DNA from 4 places in the Shewanella eurypsychrophilus genome. Region 1 is predicted to be linked to each of the others. Evidence: predicted binding sites of a transcription regulator. Region 1 holds the regulator's gene; each other region holds the start of a gene.
What was found. The regulator LexA, encoded in region 1, represses DNA repair genes until DNA is damaged. The targets are predictions, from matches to a motif close to TACTGTATNNNNATACAGTA.
Positions count from the first base shown of each region.

Region 2: the regulator LexA is predicted to act here: its motif matches at 1,309-1,328, upstream of FM038_RS08385 (DNA topoisomerase III).
Region 3: the regulator LexA is predicted to act here: its motif matches at 1,780-1,799, upstream of dinG (ATP-dependent DNA helicase DinG).
Region 4: the regulator LexA is predicted to act here: its motif matches at 2,996-3,015, upstream of FM038_RS13715 (YebG family protein).

Region 1 covers NZ_CP045503.2:240,910-245,764, forward strand. Annotated here, with positions in the region: partial or broken gene coxB (cytochrome c oxidase subunit II) at 1-70, opposite strand, end outside; gene FM038_RS01075 (cell division inhibitor SulA) at 503-1,015, opposite strand; gene lexA (transcriptional repressor LexA) at 1,048-1,665, opposite strand; gene plsB (glycerol-3-phosphate 1-O-acyltransferase PlsB) at 1,934-4,357, shown strand; gene mtr (tryptophan permease) at 4,398-4,855, shown strand, end outside.
Region 2 covers NZ_CP045503.2:1,994,342-1,999,196, reverse strand. Annotated here, with positions in the region: gene FM038_RS08385 (DNA topoisomerase III) at 1-1,292, opposite strand, end outside; gene FM038_RS08380 (hypothetical protein) at 1,469-1,735, shown strand; gene FM038_RS08375 (M14 family metallopeptidase) at 1,938-2,858, opposite strand; gene purF (amidophosphoribosyltransferase) at 2,962-4,476, opposite strand; gene FM038_RS08365 (CvpA family protein) at 4,576-4,855, opposite strand, start outside.
Region 3 covers NZ_CP045503.2:1,837,016-1,841,870, reverse strand. Annotated here, with positions in the region: gene FM038_RS07730 (DNA polymerase II) at 1-1,534, opposite strand, end outside; gene dinG (ATP-dependent DNA helicase DinG) at 1,823-3,895, shown strand; gene FM038_RS07720 (sulfite exporter TauE/SafE family protein) at 3,905-4,678, shown strand; gene FM038_RS07715 (primosomal replication protein) at 4,681-4,855, shown strand, end outside.
Region 4 covers NZ_CP045503.2:3,244,630-3,249,484, forward strand. Annotated here, with positions in the region: gene prc (carboxy terminal-processing peptidase) at 1-1,291, opposite strand, end outside; gene proQ (RNA chaperone ProQ) at 1,316-1,948, opposite strand; gene FM038_RS13710 (GAF domain-containing protein) at 2,223-2,681, opposite strand; gene FM038_RS13715 (YebG family protein) at 2,700-2,984, opposite strand; gene FM038_RS13720 (paraquat-inducible protein A) at 3,210-3,836, shown strand; gene FM038_RS13725 (paraquat-inducible protein A) at 3,829-4,461, shown strand; gene FM038_RS13730 (MlaD family protein) at 4,448-4,855, shown strand, end outside.

The DNA.
Region 1 (4,855 bases):
GGGGCATTTCTGATGCCAAAACGTATGGCGTAAACAGCAACGCCAGAAAACTATACAACACTCGCTTCACTAGACTTCTCCTCTGTCAAAAATTAAGACAAAGAAGAGTCACACAGTAAGTCTCTGCTCTATGCAAACTCTTCAGTTCCCAAAAAAGCAACGATGACTTCAAAGTGCAGTGGCGGTTTACCTGTTATTTTAGTTTGGTAGTCACTGACTACCAGAGTTAACCACACTCGCACCTACGGCTGAATATATCAGTACCGATCTCAGCGAGGTAAATATCTGGCCTTTTACAGATGGCAGAATTTTACTACGCCGACTACTAAATCGTTTGGATATAACAAATTATCGTTGTTATCACTCTAACTTACTTGGTGTTGAAATATTGATCAAGATCACTTTTAGCGAAACTTTTAAATATTTTAAATAAAAATCAGACACAAAAAAGTCCCTCACGGGACTTAAATAGTCAATTTCTATTCGCTATATTGACTCGAGATCAGTGCAGAGAAACAAATAAACTGGCCTGGCTGAAGTGAGTATCTGTTTGGCGGTGGGGCTTAGCATGTAAGTGACTATTCGCATCCTCAATGACAATACCTAGGGCGCGCGCACTTTTTTCTACCAGTTTGAGTCGGCGATTGTCCCTTGAATCTAAGGCACTAGTCCAGCAGATGACGGCACTGGATGTACCACTGGTGAGCGCCTTCTCCATGGCCCATAAGGTTTCGACTTCGTCTTTAGCATGAACGAGAAGGACGCGGTCCATTCTGACTCCTGCTTCGGCTAACATCTGCTTGTAACCTATGTTAGGAGGACTGATCAATACAATCCATTGCCCCTGATGGCTCAAAGTAGCAAGCTGATTACTCACTTTTCTCAGCTCCACGCGGCCCTGAGTGTGGGTGCTAACTGTGGTGATACTCGCATTGCTTTGTTCGATGGACACTTGGTCAAGGGGATTCGACCATAAACCTGGGTGTCTAGGGCTGTTTCCGATTAAATCATTCATTGCCAAGCTCCTTCGTCAATCAGCGAAATCAATTATTGCCAGTCGCCGTTACGGATCACACCAACAGCTAGGCCTTCAATGGTCAGGCTTTGGCTGGTGAGATCAATAATAATGGGCGAATACTCTTCATTTTCCGCATGTAGATAAACCATGCTGCCTTTTTTCTCAAAACGTTTTACTGTTACGTCGTCTTCAACTCGTGCTACTACTACTTGACCATTTCTTGCTTGTTCTATTTTGTGAACAGCAAGTAAGTCACCCTCGAGAATGCCGATATCTTTCATGCTATCGCCACGCACCCGAAGGAGAAAGTCAGCACTGGGGCGGAACATAGCTGGATCAACTTGGTAATGTTGTTCGATATGTTCTTGAGCGAGAATAGGCTCTCCTGCTGCGACTTGACCTATCAAGGGTAAGCCTAACTCTTCCGGCTCCGCAGCTTGGGTTAATCGAATGCCACGTGAGGTGCCGGGAATTATCTCTATGCAGCCTTTCTTTGCTAATGCTTTTAAATGCTCTTCAGCCGCATTGGCACTCTTGAAACCTAAACGTTTAGCAATTTCAGCACGGGTTGGCGGCATACCAGTATCGGAAATATTACGCTTGATGAGCTCAAGGATTTCGGCTTGTCTTGGTGTCAAAGGTCTCATTATGAATCCTGTCTTTCTATACAGTTACTGTCAGTATATACAGTATTGTGACCAGTGCAAGGATTAACCAAGTTTTATCATAGTTTCAATATTTATGATTTAAGTTCAACAGTTAAGCTGGCCAGTATTTCTCTCGTTGAATTTGAGTCCTTAGCTAATATATTACTGACCATGACTTATAAGTGGCTTTTATTAATGACATTAGGGCTATCTCTGCTTTATCTGGTATTCTATACGGTTATTAAGATGGCTCACATTGCATAAGAAAATGTCTAAAAAAGATTCTCTTTGGTATAAATCATTACGTTGGATTCAAAAACAGTTGGTACTGACTGTCGTCGTGCCCCATGAACCTTTCGTCGATCTCAATTTGGACCCTGATAAGCCAGTGGTTTATGTGATGAAGACTGAGTCTCTCAGTGACATTGCAGCATTGAGTGAAATCACCAGTAAGTATGGACTGCCAAGCCCATATGATGACCTTGTGGTCGATGGTGGAAAGACACCAAGAGTCGTATGTTTAGAGGGAGCTAAGCCTCTATTTGGCCAAAGGAAAAGTAACGAATTTTTCTTAAACAGTTTTATGGAACTGTTGAAGGTGCATAAGCAGAAGCCAGAGCTGGACATACAGTTAGTGCCTGTGAGCCTGTACTGGGGACGAACTCCTGGTAAAGAAGACGATACGATGAAGGCGGCAGTGCTTGAGCGTCAAAATCCAACCTGGCTTCGCAAGTGTCTGATGATTCTTTTTTTAGGACGACACAACTTCGTTCAATTTTCTAATGCTGTTTCAATTCGTCATATGGCTGATGAGCATGGCACTGACAAGCGGATTGCTCATAAGCTAGCTCGAGTCGCTAGGGTTCACTTTAGCCGTCAGCGTAAGGTGATGACCGGACCCGTTTTACCTAAGCGTCAGGTGCTTTTCCAAGACCTATTAAATTCAGAATCTCTCAAAAAAGCGATTCTCGAAGAAGCGGCGAGTAAGAAAATATCGGAAACCGAGGCTAGAGCTAAGGCGATGGAGTATCTGGATGAAGTCGCTGCAGATTACTCAGAGAGTCTAGTTCGTATTGCTGAACGCTTCTTGACCTGGCTGTGGAACAAACTCTATAAAGGCATCAATATTAGAGGAGCTGAACAGGTTAGACAGCTGCATCATGATGGGCATGAGATTATTTATGTTCCCTGTCATCGTAGTCATATGGACTACTTATTGCTTTCATATATCCTCTATTACCAAGGAATGGTTCCGCCACATATTGCTGCTGGTATCAATCTTAATTTTTGGCCAGCGGGTCCTATGTTCCGCCGTGGTGGTGCCTTCTTTATTCGCCGAAGCTTCAGAGGTAACAAGCTCTATACCGTCGTTTTCCGTGAATATTTAGATCAGCTATTCAAGAAAGGTTATTCAGTTGAATACTTTACTGAAGGTGGCCGTTCACGCACCGGACGTTTGCTGGCGCCCAAGACCGGCATGATAGCTATGACGCTTAATAGTGTGCTCCGTGGTATGGAAAGGCCTGTGACCTTAGTGCCTGTATATCTTGGCTATGATCACGTCATGGAAGTGGCTACTTACCATAAAGAGTTAAGTGGTAAGAAGAAAAAGAAAGAGTCCGTTTGGCAGTTATTTGGTGCCATCCGTAAGTTAGGTAACTTTGGTCAAGGTTATGTTAACTTCGGTCAGTCTATTACTCTGCAAAATTACCTCGATGAGCAAGTACCAGATTGGAGGACTGAGTTGGCTAACGATCCTGAGCAGAAGCCTAAGTGGTTAACTCCTGTCGTGAACACCTTAGCCAATCGGGTCATGACTAATATCAATGATGCCGCAGCAGTCAGCTCGGTCACTTTGACTAGCCTTGTTCTACTCGCCTCGGAGCAGCATGCCCTAGAGCGTTCTCAGCTTGAAAAGCAGCTAGATCTTTATCTTAAGATACTTAAAGATCTGCCCTATACCGATTACACGTCGGTACCAGAAGGTGATGGCAAGCTGTTAGTTCAGCAAGGGTTGGAGCTTAAGAAATTACAACTCGATAGCGATCCTTTAGGCGATATAGTGTCTATTGATGGCAGCATTGCAGTTGCTATGACCTATTACCGTAACAATATCATCCACCTCTTGATCGTTCCGTCTCTGGTTGCAAGCTGTTTAGCTCAACATGACCATGTCACAAGAGATGAAATTGTCGATACGGTAAAAGATTTCTATCCTTTGCTTAAAGCGGAATTGTTTATGGGTATCGAGGACATAGAAGTTCATGTTACCCAAATTTTGGATCTATTTATCGCACAAGGCTTAGTGACCGAATCCGGACACTTCTCGCCTGTAGAGAGTCAGATTAATCAACTCTTGTTACTCGCTGGTACTGTGAGTGAGACGATGCAGCGCTATGCCATCATATTTAATCTATTGGCAGTCTGTCCCAAAATGGAACGTTATGAGTTGGAGCGTGAGAGTCATAAGTTGGCACAAAGACTTGGTGCTCTTCATGGCATTACCGCACCAGAATTTTACGATAAGAAACTCTATGGCACTCTGAGCGTCAAGCTTAAAGAGCTGGGTTACATATTAGACAGCGAAAAAATAGATGAAGTTCAGAGAATAAGAGGCCGTGCTAATGGTTTGCTTCGTTCATCTGTAAGACAAACCATAGAAGATAGTGTGGCTGCGGAGCATAAGGCTTAATGAAAAAACTAGTTCGTTTGACAACTGAGGCCTGCATTTAATGGCTAACCATATGAATGCCGCCAAAAATAAAGTGGCCAGTAAATCTCTACTTGGTGGAGCCATGATTATTGCGGGTACCGCAGTGGGTGCCGGTATGTTTTCTTTGCCCGTTGTCGGTGCGGGGATGTGGTTTAGCTACTCGATAATCATGATGATTGGCGTGTGGTTTTGTATGCTCGTTTCCGGTTTATTGTTACTTGAGACCAATCTACATTTCGAGCCCGGGGCTAGCTTCGATACATTGACTCGTGAAACTTTAGGTAACTTCTGGCGAATTATTAACGGTCTATCGATCGCATTTGTTCTCTATATTCTGGCTTATGCTTATATTAGTGGTGGCGGTTCTATTGTGAACCATAGCTTAGAGGCTGCTGGTATTGAGCTCCCTCAGAGTGTGGCAGGACTGGTTTTCGCTTTAGGTTTGGCATTTATTGTTTTTATCAGCACCAAGGCTGT
Region 2 (4,855 bases), 1.8 Mb from region 1:
ATTAATATCTGTACCTCTGTTTCACTGTACAGGTAGGGAGGATAAAACTGACCAAGATATTGCCGTGCGACTTGCAGGTAGATTTGTTTTTCACGCTGATTAAGACTGGATAAATTTGCGGTTTTCTCAGTAGGAATAATCGCGTGGTGCGCATCGACTTTACTGTCATTCCACGCCTTAGATTTAATTTTTGGATCTGGCTTATCACACCTGTCTATCAGCTCTGCAGCCCCAGAAACCACGGCTTTAATCACCTGATGCGCTTGAGAAAACTGCTCCACAGGCAAATAGCGACTGTCCGATCGTGGATACGTGATCAGTTTATGCCTTTCATACAAAGCCTGACAGGTATCAAGCACCTCTTTAGCACTCAAGCCATACCGCTTAGCCGCATCAATCTGCAGCGAAGATAAACTATAAGGTAAGGGGGCATTTTGTTGCTTGTCTTTGGCAAGCACTTGGGTCACTTCTGCCGGCTGTTCGGTGATACGGTCAACCACATTTTGTGCCAAGCCTTTCGCCAGCACTCTGCCCTCTTCATCCATATAAGGCTGACAGGCTTCGCTGGGGTGCCATTTCGCTTTAAAGCTTTCGTTTTGATCCGTAGTAAGATTGGCCAACACTTCATAAAAGGGCTTAGAGACAAAATTGGCAATCTCTTCATCACGGCGCACCACCAAGCCTAATAAAGGCGTTTGCACTCGTCCTACCGATAACACTCCCTGATAACCTACCTTACGCCCCTGCAGCGTATAGGCTCGGGTCATATTCATACCATAGAGCCAGTCGGCTCGTGAGCGAGCCAGTGCCGATGTAGAGAGCGGAATAAACTCTCGGTTACTCCTCATCTGACCGAGTGCCCGTTTAACGGCTTGGGGATTGAGATCGCTGATCAGTAAACGCTGAGTGCTATTGAGCTTTTCACCCTTCACGCCCAAATGTGCAATCACCTCATCGACCAGTAATTGCCCTTCTCTATCGGGGTCGCCTGCGTTGACCAACCGAGACGCCTTTTTAACTAGGCCTCTCAGCACAGTCAGCTGACTGCGGGTCTTAGGTTTAGGTTTCATTTTCCATTTTTCAGGAATAATAGGCAGATGCTCAAATTTCCATGACTTATAGTCCGCATCATAGCTATCAGGCTCAGCTTGCTCTAACAGATGACCAATACACCAGGATACACAATCACCGTTGGCAGCCATAATATGACCATCACCCTTTTTATGAGGCTTAGGCAAGACGTCGGCAATCGCACGGCCAAGTGATGGTTTTTCAGCAATATAGAGGATCATAGATGTGGACTTAAACTACTGTACAAATTACCAGTAACTTTAGACTAAAGTGCATTTGGCTGCAATGACTTGATGCAAATAGCCGAGGTAAAAAGCCCTTTCTGTGTAAATTTAATTGAGAATGATTATCAATTAGGTATCATTTAATAATTAGTTTACAGATAAAGAGGTGGATAATGATAGCAACTACAACGGCAACCGGCAGTAGCCTAGATAAATTATTGCTTTATCATTTCCTTATGGTGACGGCAGTTGCGTTACTGATCACCCCATTGATCACCGACAATAAGATCTTCGAGTTGATGCTATTGGTGACAATGCAGATTGCATTAACCTGTATCAGTACATTGATCGGATTGAGTATGGGGCACACCATAAGTAAGCGCGCCGCGAGTCTATTATTTGCCATCTGGATGTTGGTCTGGTGCGTTCACTTAGCATGATGGCCTTGATATAAATGAAAGCGCGTTAACTTTGCATAGCATTAACGCGTTCTTTATTTCTATATATTCCGTTGCATTAATCTTGTGGCAAGATGTAATCTAATCCATCAGCAATTACAGCTGCATGCACAAAAAGCACTTCTCATCATCAAGCTAAAACTATCCTGACTTGTCGTGCTCAACCTTTGCTTTGAGTCAGGGATTAAGCAAGCGGCAGAATATAATCTAATCCACCAGTTATGGCAGCTACTTGCGCTAAAATACAGTTTTCATCATCCACTTTAGGGCTATCAGGATACACTTCTGTGGTTGTCGCATAAACGCTATCGCTGAATCCAATGCATAAGCCTAACGCCTTAGTCGCATAGTTAATCACGCCAAATTGCGCTAATTGCACTCCAATTAACTTACCCGAGTCATCCGCCGGCGCAATATGGGTGACTTTTTCCACTGAGCTAATAATGGCAGTTTGAAAATCATTGACTGGCAATTCGGTATTACCGACCAGATAAAAACCATCAGGAATATTCCAATTGCTGTGCTCAACCGCGTCTCTGGCGGCTAATGCAGGCCTGAACTCGGAATTATCGGTATCTGTGGTTTCGTGTAGATCGATATGCGCAGTGATCTCAATGCCTAAATCTGCGATATAGGTCATTAAAGCCGCTGACTCTTCAGCTGGGCTTTCTGGATAAAATGAGCGATTTGGATCGACGGCATTTGGATTCCAGCGATTGATAGTTTCATATCCCCAAGGACTCACACACGGGGCAACCAGAATATTAAATCGGTCCAGATACTCCTTAGCCTTGGTTTGCAAGAAGCGTATCGCACCCTGCACGCCACTTGTTTCATAACCATGCACGCCACCAGTGACTAGTACTGTGGGCTTATCTTCACTCCATTGCTTTGACTTAACCACAAATAAGGGATATTCGTTTGGATTGTAAGACAACGCGCCATATTGAACGACTTGAAAGTCTTCAGCCAGTGGCGCAATTTTAGCCGCTACCTCTTGCTGATAAGAACGTTTGATCGTTTGTGCTTTCAGCCATTGTGCTTTTTCAGACTCGCCCCATGCTTGGCCAGTTAAGCCAATTGAATAACTGCTTTGTTGAACCATCTGTATTCCCCTAAATTTGAACAATAAAAAAGCCGACACTCACAATGAGACGTCGGCTTTTATGACACTTAATAGCTCCTTAGAGCCCCTAGCAGACTAACGTCTATGGATGACAAACGTTATGCATCTCTAGGTTTGTGCCGATATCTTTGCTGCGGTTGGCCTTAGCATCATCATTACGTAACTGAGTAATGTGGTCCAGATAATCCTGATCTACATCATTAGTGATGTAGTTACCATCGAAAACCGATGTTTCGAAACTCTTAATCTCTGGGTTTTCCATACGAACCGCATCAACCAGATCTTCAAGGTCTTGGAAGATCATGCCATCGGCACCAATCATCTTACTGATCTCGTCCACATCACGACCATGAGCAATCAACTCACTCGCCGTTGGCATATCGATACCATAGACGTTAGGGAAGCGTATTTCTGGTGCTGCAGAGGCAAAATACACCTTGTTAGCACCGGCTTCACGCGCCATCTCAATGATCTGTTCAGAGGTAGTACCACGAACCACAGAATCATCAACCAGCAGTACATTCTTACCTTTAAACTCAACCCCTATCGCATTGAGCTTACGGCGAACAGACTTCTTACGTTCCTGCTGGCCAGGCATGATAAAGGTACGACCGATATAACGGTTCTTAACGAATCCTTGGCGATATGGCAGTTCAAGATGACGGGCAATTTCAAGTGCTGTATCACATGAGGTTTCAGGGATTGGAATAATCACATCAATATCATGATCTTCCCACTCGCGCTTGATCTTCTCACCTAGCTTAGCACCCATGTTAACGCGGCTACCGTACACAGACACTTTATCTATGGTCGAATCTGGACGTGCGAAGTAAACAAACTCAAACAGACACGGCGCATAGCTCGGTGATTTAGCACACTGACGTGTATAGAGCTCACCGTCTGAAGTGATGAATACCGCTTCACCAGGAGCCACATCACGCATGAGTTCGAAGCCGACGGCATCAAGAGCAACACTCTCAGAAGCAACCATATATTCGATGCCTTGCTCTGTTTCTTGCTTACCTAGAACCAGAGGACGAATTCCGAATGGGTCGCGAAAAGCAACCATACCTTGACCTATGATCAAGGCAACCACAGCGTACGCACCACGAGTCAATGCGTGTACACTCGCCACGGCATCGAACACTTCGTCGGCACTTAAGTTTTGATTTTTACACTGTTGTAGCTCATCAGCCAGCAGGTTTAACAACACTTCAGAATCAGAGGTTGTGTTCACATGACGACGCTGCTTCAGCAAACGCTCGTGTAACTCTACGGTATTGGTCAAATTGCCGTTATGGGCTAATGAGATACCAAATGGAGAGTTAACGTAGAAAGGTTGAGCTTCAGATGCACTTGAACTACCTGCGGTAGGGTAACGAACATGGCCAATGCCAATGTTCCCTTGCAGGCGTTGCATATGTTTAACTTCAAATACGTCTTTTACCAGACCATTGGCTTTACGTAATCTAAACGCATTACCATCAACAGTCACGATACCAGCAGCATCTTGTCCGCGATGCTGAAGTACAGTTAATGCATCATAGATAGGCTGATTAACCGATGACCGGCCAACTATTCCGACGATACCACACATGGGGGAGATTCCTCATTGTAAGATGTTCTGATAATTATAATTTTTTAGTCGCAAAAGTAAGAATCGACTTAAGCTAAACTTATTAATGCTTTATGCATTTTATATTTTGGGTACAAAGCTTGACGTGTTTTCTATGTAGTCAAAAAACCACTGGATAACAACGCCGAATTCGGGCACGAGTTGTGAACTCTGCCACCAATCCGTATTGGGTGCGCCCGTAAACGCATCCATGAAAAACAGTAACGCACTGACGATTAAGGCGCCTCTTAGCGCGCCAAAACACAAACCAAGCACTCGGTCTGTGCCAGATAAACCGGTTTTTTCGACCAGTTGACCAATAAGATAATTAATGAGTGCCCCAAGGATGAGTGTTGCAACA
Region 3 (4,855 bases), 1.6 Mb from region 1:
CCTTAGCCACTTCCCGGTGTTCAGATAAGGTTTTAATCAATTCAGGTAATATAGGCGATTGACGGCTAAATTGAGCACCTAAAAAGCCTGCAACATTATCGGCCTCGGGCTCAGACAAACCTTTTATCAGACCCTTTGGGTCGATGAGAAATGTACGAATAATGGATGGGTAAAGGCTCTTAAAATCGAGAACCAGTATATGTTTATAGAGCCCAGGAATAGAATTCATCACATAGCCACCTGGGCTCTCTAACCCTTGGCTAGTGGCCATCGCAGGGGCCACAAATCCCGCTCTATGCAGGTGCGGTAAATATAAGTTATTAAATGCAGCCACCGAGGCTCCGACTCGCCCAAGTTCTAAACCGGTTAACCTTGATCGCTCAATGGCGAAGGCAAACAGCTCTGCCTTATCGAATATATCCCAGACTAGCCGGCTGTCTGTTAAGTTATAATGTGCCAGTGCTGCTTTATCGGTGTTAAATAATTGGGTTATCTCACCGCCTCTATTATCGACACCTTTCTCGCCACTGGGCAGCGCCTTACCCTCTTCGAGTAATGCACGGGAAACAGACTCAAGTGAGAAGCTATCGAAACGATAAAAAGCCGCTTTTAACCAATCGATACCGTCAAGAACAAACCTTCCCGGTAAAGATAGCGTTTCTGGACGAAACTTATCTGCCACCTTCCAGCTTAGCTCAGTCCCTCCTCTGCCCAGATAGAGACGAATGCCATGAAAGTTGGCCCGTCGATACAATAAAGCTAAATCAAATGTGACCACTGCCCAGCCAATAATGATGTCTGGATCATATTCATTAAACCAGTCAATCAGTTTATGGATAAGCGCCTTTTCATCTTCTACCCAGTGAATATAATCCACCACTTTATCTGCAGAGATAGAAGATGCATCACCCACCATTATCACATTCTTATATTCTTCACCTGCAGTCTTGCCATACAAGCCAACCGAGTAGAGTACACCAGACATACTGCACTCGAAATCGAGTGAAATGGCTTTTAAGTTGACATCGATATCACTTTTTCTGGCTCTCGTGGCATTAAACACGGCTAGGTTAGTCATAGAGCTAACAGACTTAGGCTGACCAGCATTAGGTATATTCAAGCCATACTCGCCGATAAACTCAACGTCTAAGGCAATAAAGCGTTCAATTAAAAATCTATGTTCAGGGCGAATATCGGTTTCAAATAGACGAACATCAAGATCAGTCGCCGTACGAGTTAGCTGTCTAAAACTCTGGGATGAACGACAATATATTGCCGAAACGGGCTCATTAGCAAAACTCTTCAGTGCTAACTGCTGCACCCTTACTTTTAATAAACGAAGGTGAGGTTCAAGCTGACTTAACTGTTCAGTTGAGCAGAAACAAACATACTCCCCTTGAGGGACTTTAACGAGAACAGGACCAGACTGGGTCTTTATATAATAGTGAAAGCTAAGTTCGCCTGAGTGGTTAACTAGCTGACGAGTTAAAATGCGGCCGGATACGGTCTGGGAACTGGAGATGGTCATATTCAGGTTCTGTGTATAGCAAAGTTTTTCATCGCTTACAGATTACTATATTAATGCCAATCTCACTAATTAGCTGAGTACCATGAATGCTGTTCAATTAAGCTCATTAAATATCTTCATATCTGTACCCTTGAGCAATAGGCAAATCCTAGCCAGCGGTACTGGTCTCAAATGCTGTTAATGTATTAATAACGCAATCATCAACGACTATCCCCACTGGCTAAACACGATTACCTTTACCTCTTCACATTAACTGTTATTATATACAGCACTATTTTCCTTGCCTGTACTTTCATGCTATCCGCCGACGTTAAGACACAGATCCGCTCTATATATAAAGGTATTGCTAACTCATTACCTGGCTTTCGCTCCAGACGTGAGCAAAACTATATCGTCGCCGAGATATCAAAAACACTTGCGGGTGAATACGATAAACATCGGCGCATTATTGTCGTCGAAGCTGGTACGGGGATTGGTAAGTCGCTCGCCTATATTTTAGGCTCAATACCATTAGCTCTCGCCAGTAAAAAGAAAGTGTGTATCGCCACGGCAACCGTAGCACTGCAAGAGCAGCTGCTGCATAAAGATCTGCCATTCTTTTTACAGCATTCAGAACTGGATTTCACGTTCGGCCTAGTAAAGGGTCGTCAACGCTATGTGTGTCTGTCGAAGATGGAGATGTTGGTTGGAGCAGATAATGGCACTCAGATGGCCATGTGGCAGACTAAACCTGATAATAGTCAGATAAAACAGCTACAGGGATTACTCAAACAATATCATGAAGGAAAGTGGAACGGTGAACGTGATACGTTAATTGAGCAGCTTCCCGATCATCTTTGGCAGCAAATAGCATGTGACAAGCACAGTTGTCATCGTCAGCTTGCTAGTCATAGAAACTGTCCATTCCATAAAGCCCGTGAAGATCTCGATAGCTGGGATGTATTAATCGCTAACCACAGCTTATTATTTGCCGATCTAGAACTCGGTGGCGGGGTCATTTTGCCAGATCCTGAAGAGCTGTACTACATCATCGATGAAGCACACCACTTGCCTATGGTCGCTAGGGATTTCTCCAGTGCCCAGTCCACGCTCAAAGGTGCTGTCGATTGGTTAGAGAAAATTGATAAGACTTGTAGCAAGCTACAGAACCAAATAAAAAGTAACCATATCATAAGCCCGGCACAAGCCATGCAAGATCATATTACCGACCTCACTGGCCAACTCACACAAATTGCACACTTTTGTGATTCTCAAATTCATAGATTTGACAACCCTGAGAGTCGTTTGCGTTTCGAACACGGTAAACTGCCCGATGCGCTCATCATACAAGCAGAAAACTTAGCCACTGTATCGACGACTGCGTTAAAGCAATTTAATAAAATGCTGGTTTTACTCAGTGAAGCCATAAAAGATGGCGAGATCCCCAAGCATCAAGCCGAACAGTTACTCACTGAAACAGGCTTTATGTTACAGCGTCTGGAAAACATGCAGAAACTGTGGAAAATGATGGCCAAACAGGACAACCCGAAAGGGGCTCCTATGGCTCGATGGATAGAAGCCTTAACGGGTAAGCAAACTGATTACTTATTTAGTGCTTCACCCATCGAGGTGGGTTTCATGCTAGAAAAGCTGCTATGGGATAAAGCGGCAGGGGTTGTTCTATGTAGTGCGACGTTACGAGCCTTGAACAACTTTAACCACTTCACTCATCAAGTTGGACTCTCTATCAATGATGGCAGCCGCTTTTTGGCGATGGACTCCCCTTTCGATTTCGAGCAAAACGCGACTCTTTTCTTGCCGAAAATGATTAATGAGCCCACAGATGAAAAATTCACCGAAGAACTTGCCGAGCAAATATTGGCGTTAGTTGACGGTGAAATGGCAACTTTAGTCCTTTTTGCTTCGTACTGGCAGATGGAAAAGGTGGTCGATCTGGTTCAAAGTAAAATCAAAACAGGTTTACTCATTCAGGGCACAGCCTCTAGACAAGAGATCCTCAAGACCCATAAAAAGCGTTGTGATGAAAATGAAGCAAGCATTATCTTCGGTACTGGCAGCTTCTCCGAAGGGCTAGATCTTCCAGGTGATTATTTGACCAACTTGATTATCACTAAGCTCCCCTTTGCCGTACCTACTTCACCGGTCGAACAGGCACATGCCGAATATATTAAGATAAAAGGTGGTAATCCTTTCCTACAGCTGGCAATCCCTGATGCATCGCGCAAACTGATCCAAAGTTGTGGTAGATTACTACGCAATGAGCAAGACTATGGCCGTATCACCATTTTAGATCGACGCTTAGTCACTAAACGGTATGGCAAATCATTGCTCGATGCTCTACCTCCATTTCGACGCGTAATTGAGTAGGACTTATTTTTGGATTTACTGTTTGAACCTAGCACTTGGGCCGTCCTAACTGCTATAGGATTTCTTGCTGGATTTATTGATGCTATCGCCGGAGGTGGAGGTTTACTCTCGATCCCGGCACTGCTGGCTCTTGGCATCCCCCCTCACACAGCACTCGGCACCAATAAACTAGCCGCGTGTTTCGGCTCTTCAATGGCGGCTTATACATACTATAAGCAAAACCTATTCACCCCTAAATTATGGTATTACACCTTTATAGCCACCTTTTTTGGCGCTATAACTGGCACATTTATCGTCTATCTAATTGATAATCACTGGCTCGAAAAGTTACTGCCACTGATGATTATGGTTATTGCTGTCTATACATTACTAAAACCCAATGCCATGGGATGTAGCCAGTACACGCCATTAATGAAACCCGCATCAAAATTAAAGCAATGGTTACAGGGATTCCCTCTTGGATTTTATGATGGTTTTGCCGGACCGGGTACAGGTGCATTTTGGACAATAACCAGTACCGGCTATCACAAACTGCCTATTCTTCACAGTTGTGGCTTGGCCAGAGCAATGACATTGACCAGTAACTTTACTTCGTTGGTGATCTTCCTCACACTTGGACAAGTGAACATCATCATAGGCCTTTCAATGGGCTTATGTATGATGCTAGGTTCCTTTATTGGTGCAAGGACAGCGATAAAGTATGGCATTCAGTTTATTCGACCTGCTTTTATTATTCTGGTGCTATTTATAGCTGCAAAACTTGCCTGGGATGCATGGGTGTAACGATGAATACAAATGAACTACTCAAGCGTTTAACAGTCCAACTCAAGCAGCTTGAACAAGCAGTGCTAACGCATGATGCCAACCTCCCCAAAAGGGAACAGAAACTGCTTCAGGATGTCGACAGGTTTAATAGTGAACTGTTTATTCAGTCAGGTGCCAAGTTAGCCCCATGCATAG
Region 4 (4,855 bases), 2.8 Mb from region 1:
CGTTAGCATCTCTGATCTGCACAACAGGACCTTGTTCGATAAATAAACCGGTCAATAAGGTCGCTTCTGTTAATGCACCACCACCGTTGCCACGAAGGTCGATGATAATGCCTTCGACTTGAGCTTCTTTAAGTTTGACGATCTCTTTAGATACGTCTTTAGAAAGGTCCATGTAGAAACCAGGAATTTGAATCACCCCGATCTTACGATTGGCATATAATCCATTGTCAGGTTCAATCACTTCAGAAGTAGCCGCTCTGTCCTCTAAACGAATCTTGTCTCGAACAATGACAACCTCGAATGGTTTAGCCGAAGATCCACCTTTCTTTGGTAAGATCTGTAGGACGACTTTGCTGCCTTTCGGTCCTTTAATCAGCTCGACGACATCATCTAGACGCCAGCCGATGACATCGACAACTTCCTTACCTTCTTGACCTACACCAACAATTTTATCTTCAGGAGATAGCTTTTCACTGGTTGCCGCTGGGCCCCCTGCAACCAAGCTCTTAATCACGGTATAGTCATCATCCATTTGTAATACTGCACCTATGCCTTCAAGGCTTAGGTTCATTTCCATCTGGAAGCGCTCAGCATTACGTGGAGAAAGATAACTGGTATGGGGTTCGACAGTACGAGAGAAGGCATTCATTACACCTTGAAAAACATCTTCACTCTTGGTCTGGCTCAATCGTTTAATTGCATTGTTATAGCGTTTTTCTAGAACCGGAACTATTTCATCCCATTCTTTACCTGTTAACTTCAGGTTTAATGCATCGTACTTGACACGCTGTCGCCAGAGTTCATTGACCTCTGCTTCACCTTTAGGCCAAGTCGCGTCCTCACGGTCATACTGATACTTATCGTTAGCAACAGTAAAATCGATCTCTTTATCTAACAAAGTTAATGCATAGGCAAAACGGTCGTAACGTCGTTTTTGAACGAGTTCAAACATTTTGTAAGCAGGTGTTAAATCACCGCTTTTAAGCATGTCGTCGAACTGTTTTGAATAGATACTAAACGTGTCGAGATCACTTTGAAGAAGTACATTGCGTCTGTAATCAAGCTGTTTAAGATAGCGTTGAAATACTTGCTCAGAAAATGCATCGTCTAAGTCAAATCTATGATAATGAGAACGAGTGAAGAGACCGGTCACGCGTTTGCTCGCAACTTTATGTTGCGGCTCCTGCGTTAAAGCGGGTAACTCGCTGAATGGAATTGTTGGGGTTAACGCCCATGCCGAGAATCCGACAAAAATACTGGCGATTGACGCAGCCAGGGTAATTTTTCGCATCAACAAGTTACTCCTTTACTAAATTTATAGCATGATGTGCTCAACGTTAACTTTTACCGTTAGACCTGAATCTAACTGTACTTGAACATCTTGCTTTTTAATGTCAACGATAACACCAGATACAGGTGACTTACCTAATTTGACATTAACACGCTGATTTTGTTTCAGCTCATTTAACACTGCTGGCGTTAAATTAACAACAGGTGCAGATTCTTTCGCTGGCTTTTTAGGCGCTGGCTTGGCACGTTTAGGTGCTGGTTTCTTTGCCTGTTTAGCCGCTTGAGCTTCTTTCTTAGCTGCAGTCGCTTTAGCAACACGCTTAGCTTTGGCTTTTTCTTGGCTTTCTTTAAGTGTAGTTTGAGCGTGATCAATATGTTCTTGCTCGAGTTCACCACATTCTTTGCCATCAAGGTCTATACGCTGTGCTCCAGCTTTTACACCTTTAAGATAACGCCAGCTACTAGTATAGCGTCTCAAAGCAATTCTTAATTGAGTTTTACTGACTTTAGAATCATCAGCTAACCTTTCAGCCAACTCTTGAAACAATCCAATCTTTAATGGCTTAGTTTCACCCTCGGCAATAAAGCACAAAGGAAATGTTTCATATAAATACGCAAGAATTGCGTTGGTGTCGGTCAACTTGTCTGTTGATTCCATCATTACTTCCACAGTTAAAAAATGGGCACGAGCAAACCTAAGGTATAGGTAAACTAATGTCGTTTATATTTGTCTTTCGCAGGTCGAATCAGATAGCCTCAAAGAGTCATCTCTTTTTCAACACGTATACGGCAGACATACTTTAGCAATTACAATTAACAAACGCCAAGCATTCCTTCAGGAACTCACTCTCGACGTCCTTAGTATTCGAACCGCCTATTATAAACCCGAGTTTGACGATTGCGACCATCAATTATGCAAAATCGGTTGTAGTTTAATCAAATAACGCTTTTTCTAAGCTTAGAACCAAGTTTTCTAGGCCAATTTGATCAATTTCATTAAAACGGTCGAGTTTAGGGCTATCGATGTCGAGTACGGCAATCAGACTATTACCACTCATTACGGGTATCACAATTTCCGAATTACTGGCCGCATCACAAGCAATATGACCGGAGAATTGGTGCACATCTGCCACTCTAAATGTTTTATTCTCTAAAGCTGCAGAGCCGCAAACGCCCTGACCTAATGCAATTCGAGTGCAAGCCACTTTCCCTTGGAATGGGCCTAAAACTAACTGCTCATTTTTAAGCAGATAAAAACCCACCCAATTGAGGTCTTCGAGAGTATCGTTGATTAAAGCCGAGAAATTGGCCATTGCCGCAACAAGATCATCTTCTCCTTGCAGTAGCGCTTGTGCTTGGCGATTTAATGTTTGGTAAAAATCAGAACTCATACTCACTTCCTAACAAATTTATTTTTTAGTTTCAGATTTTTTTGGCGTTTTTATCGCCTTTGTCGGTTTTTGTGGCGCCATGCCCTTAAGTAAGCTTAATAACTTTTCTTTATTTTGCGCTAAAAAGAAACTGATTTTCTCGCAAGTTCCATCATCAAGCTCAAGATCTGATTCAGTGAGAAAGGGAGTCAGGTTATCTGCGATATCAAGCATCTTATCGTAGGCATCAGCCTCCTTCTTAGATGTGAATGTCATTTTTTCCACCCCTTCTCTGACCACTACAAATTTTGTTACAACTGCCATAACACCCTCGTCACTGTTTATATATACAGTTATAGAGTCTCATAAAAATAACTTCTTATGCAAGTATTCTAGAAAACCTGATATTATCTGACTGATTATAGTGTGATATCTACAAATCTATAAACACACTGGCAGTTGAAATCAATGTACAATTAGTACGTTAACAGATATGACTAAGTGAAGAATTAAACTGTAGAAGGTGTATTGCCTAGCTTGAAACCATTAATCGAATATAATTGTGCAGATTCAAGTGTGACTTTGTGTCGCTCATGTGATCTGGTGATAAGTAAACGCGCTTTGCCTTCCGGCGTGCGTGCGCTTTGTCCTCGATGCCACACCACTCTTTACGATACTCCCTATTGCTCTATCAATGGTATGCTCGCGCTGTGTTTAACGGCTCTTATTTTTTTTATACCCGCTAATTTACTGCCCGTACTTGAGTTACACTTTCTGGGCAGCATCAGAACAACTACGACCATAGAAGGTGCTATGGCGGTGGCTAACCAAGGATATTGGATAGTGGCGATTGCAGTCCTGGTCTCAGCAGTTATCGCACCCGGACTATTATTGATATCGGTTCTCACACAAATTTTAATCATAAAATATCGACTCAATGTTCCTTTTTTCCGTGAAGTATTAAAACGCTTGTTACGTTTTCACGAATTAATCACCCAGTTATCTATGCTAGAAATTTATATGATCAGTATTTTCATCTCCGTTTTTCAACTTACTGATTACACCGATATCTATCTTGGAATGGGCACATTCTGTTTTGCAATGCTATTTCTTGTGACTCTGTTTCTTCAACGTGAATATCATATCGAACACATGTGGAATATCATCGATGAGTAAGGTCTCTCAAAAACAGCAAGGTAAAGATCTTGGACTCACTCTCTGCCCTTCTTGCCAACAGTTATCGGTCTACAAGAAGCGTCACTGTTCGCGATGTGGCAGTGTTTTAGCGTTAAGGGATGATTCCAGCCTGCAAAAAAGTTGGGCCTTACTCATCACTGCAGCCATCTTGCTTATTCCAGCGAATATTTATCCCATCACTATATTTACCAGTCAGGGACAAACACGGCACGATACGATATTCACAGGGATCACACACTTGGTTGATCTTAATATCATCCCCATTGCCATTATTTTATTCACTGCCAGCATTGCGGTACCCATATTAAAGATTGTCGGTCTAACCATATATTTAACCGCCATAAGCTTCAGACTGCCTATCTCAAAGAAAAAACTCATGATAGGTTTTCATATCATAGAATGGATAGGTCGTTGGTCTATGCTCGATCTGTTTGTTATATCAATTACTGCAGCACTGGTAAATATGGGCCAATTGCTCGATGCTAGACCTGGCCCTGCTGCAACCGCATTTGCTTTAGTGATTTTATTGACTCAAGTCGCAGCTAAAGTATTGGACACTCGTTTACTCTGGGATCGACTGGAATCGAAAGATGACTCAAATTGAAACACCGAAAGTGGTAAAAAAGAAACTTTTTTCGCCTATTTGGCTATTGCCTATAGTCGCTGTAGTCCTTGGTTCGTGGCTCGGCATTAAAAGTATCAGAGAAGCAGGCATTGAAGTGCGTATCCACTTCCCAAGTGCTACTGGTATAGACGTGGGGAAAACACTAGTTCGTTATCAAGGTCTTACAGTAGGTAAAGTTGTTGATATCAGCATTGATGATGATCTTCAGGGGGTAAATGTCGATCTTAAAATGGATTACAGAACAGATCCCTTTCTTAATGAAGAAACCAAATTTTGGTTAGTCACCCCCAAAGCATCCATTACCGGTGTCGAAGGTCTCGATGCGTTATTCTCAGGAAACTATATTGGCATACAGCCTGGTGGAGGAAAATTT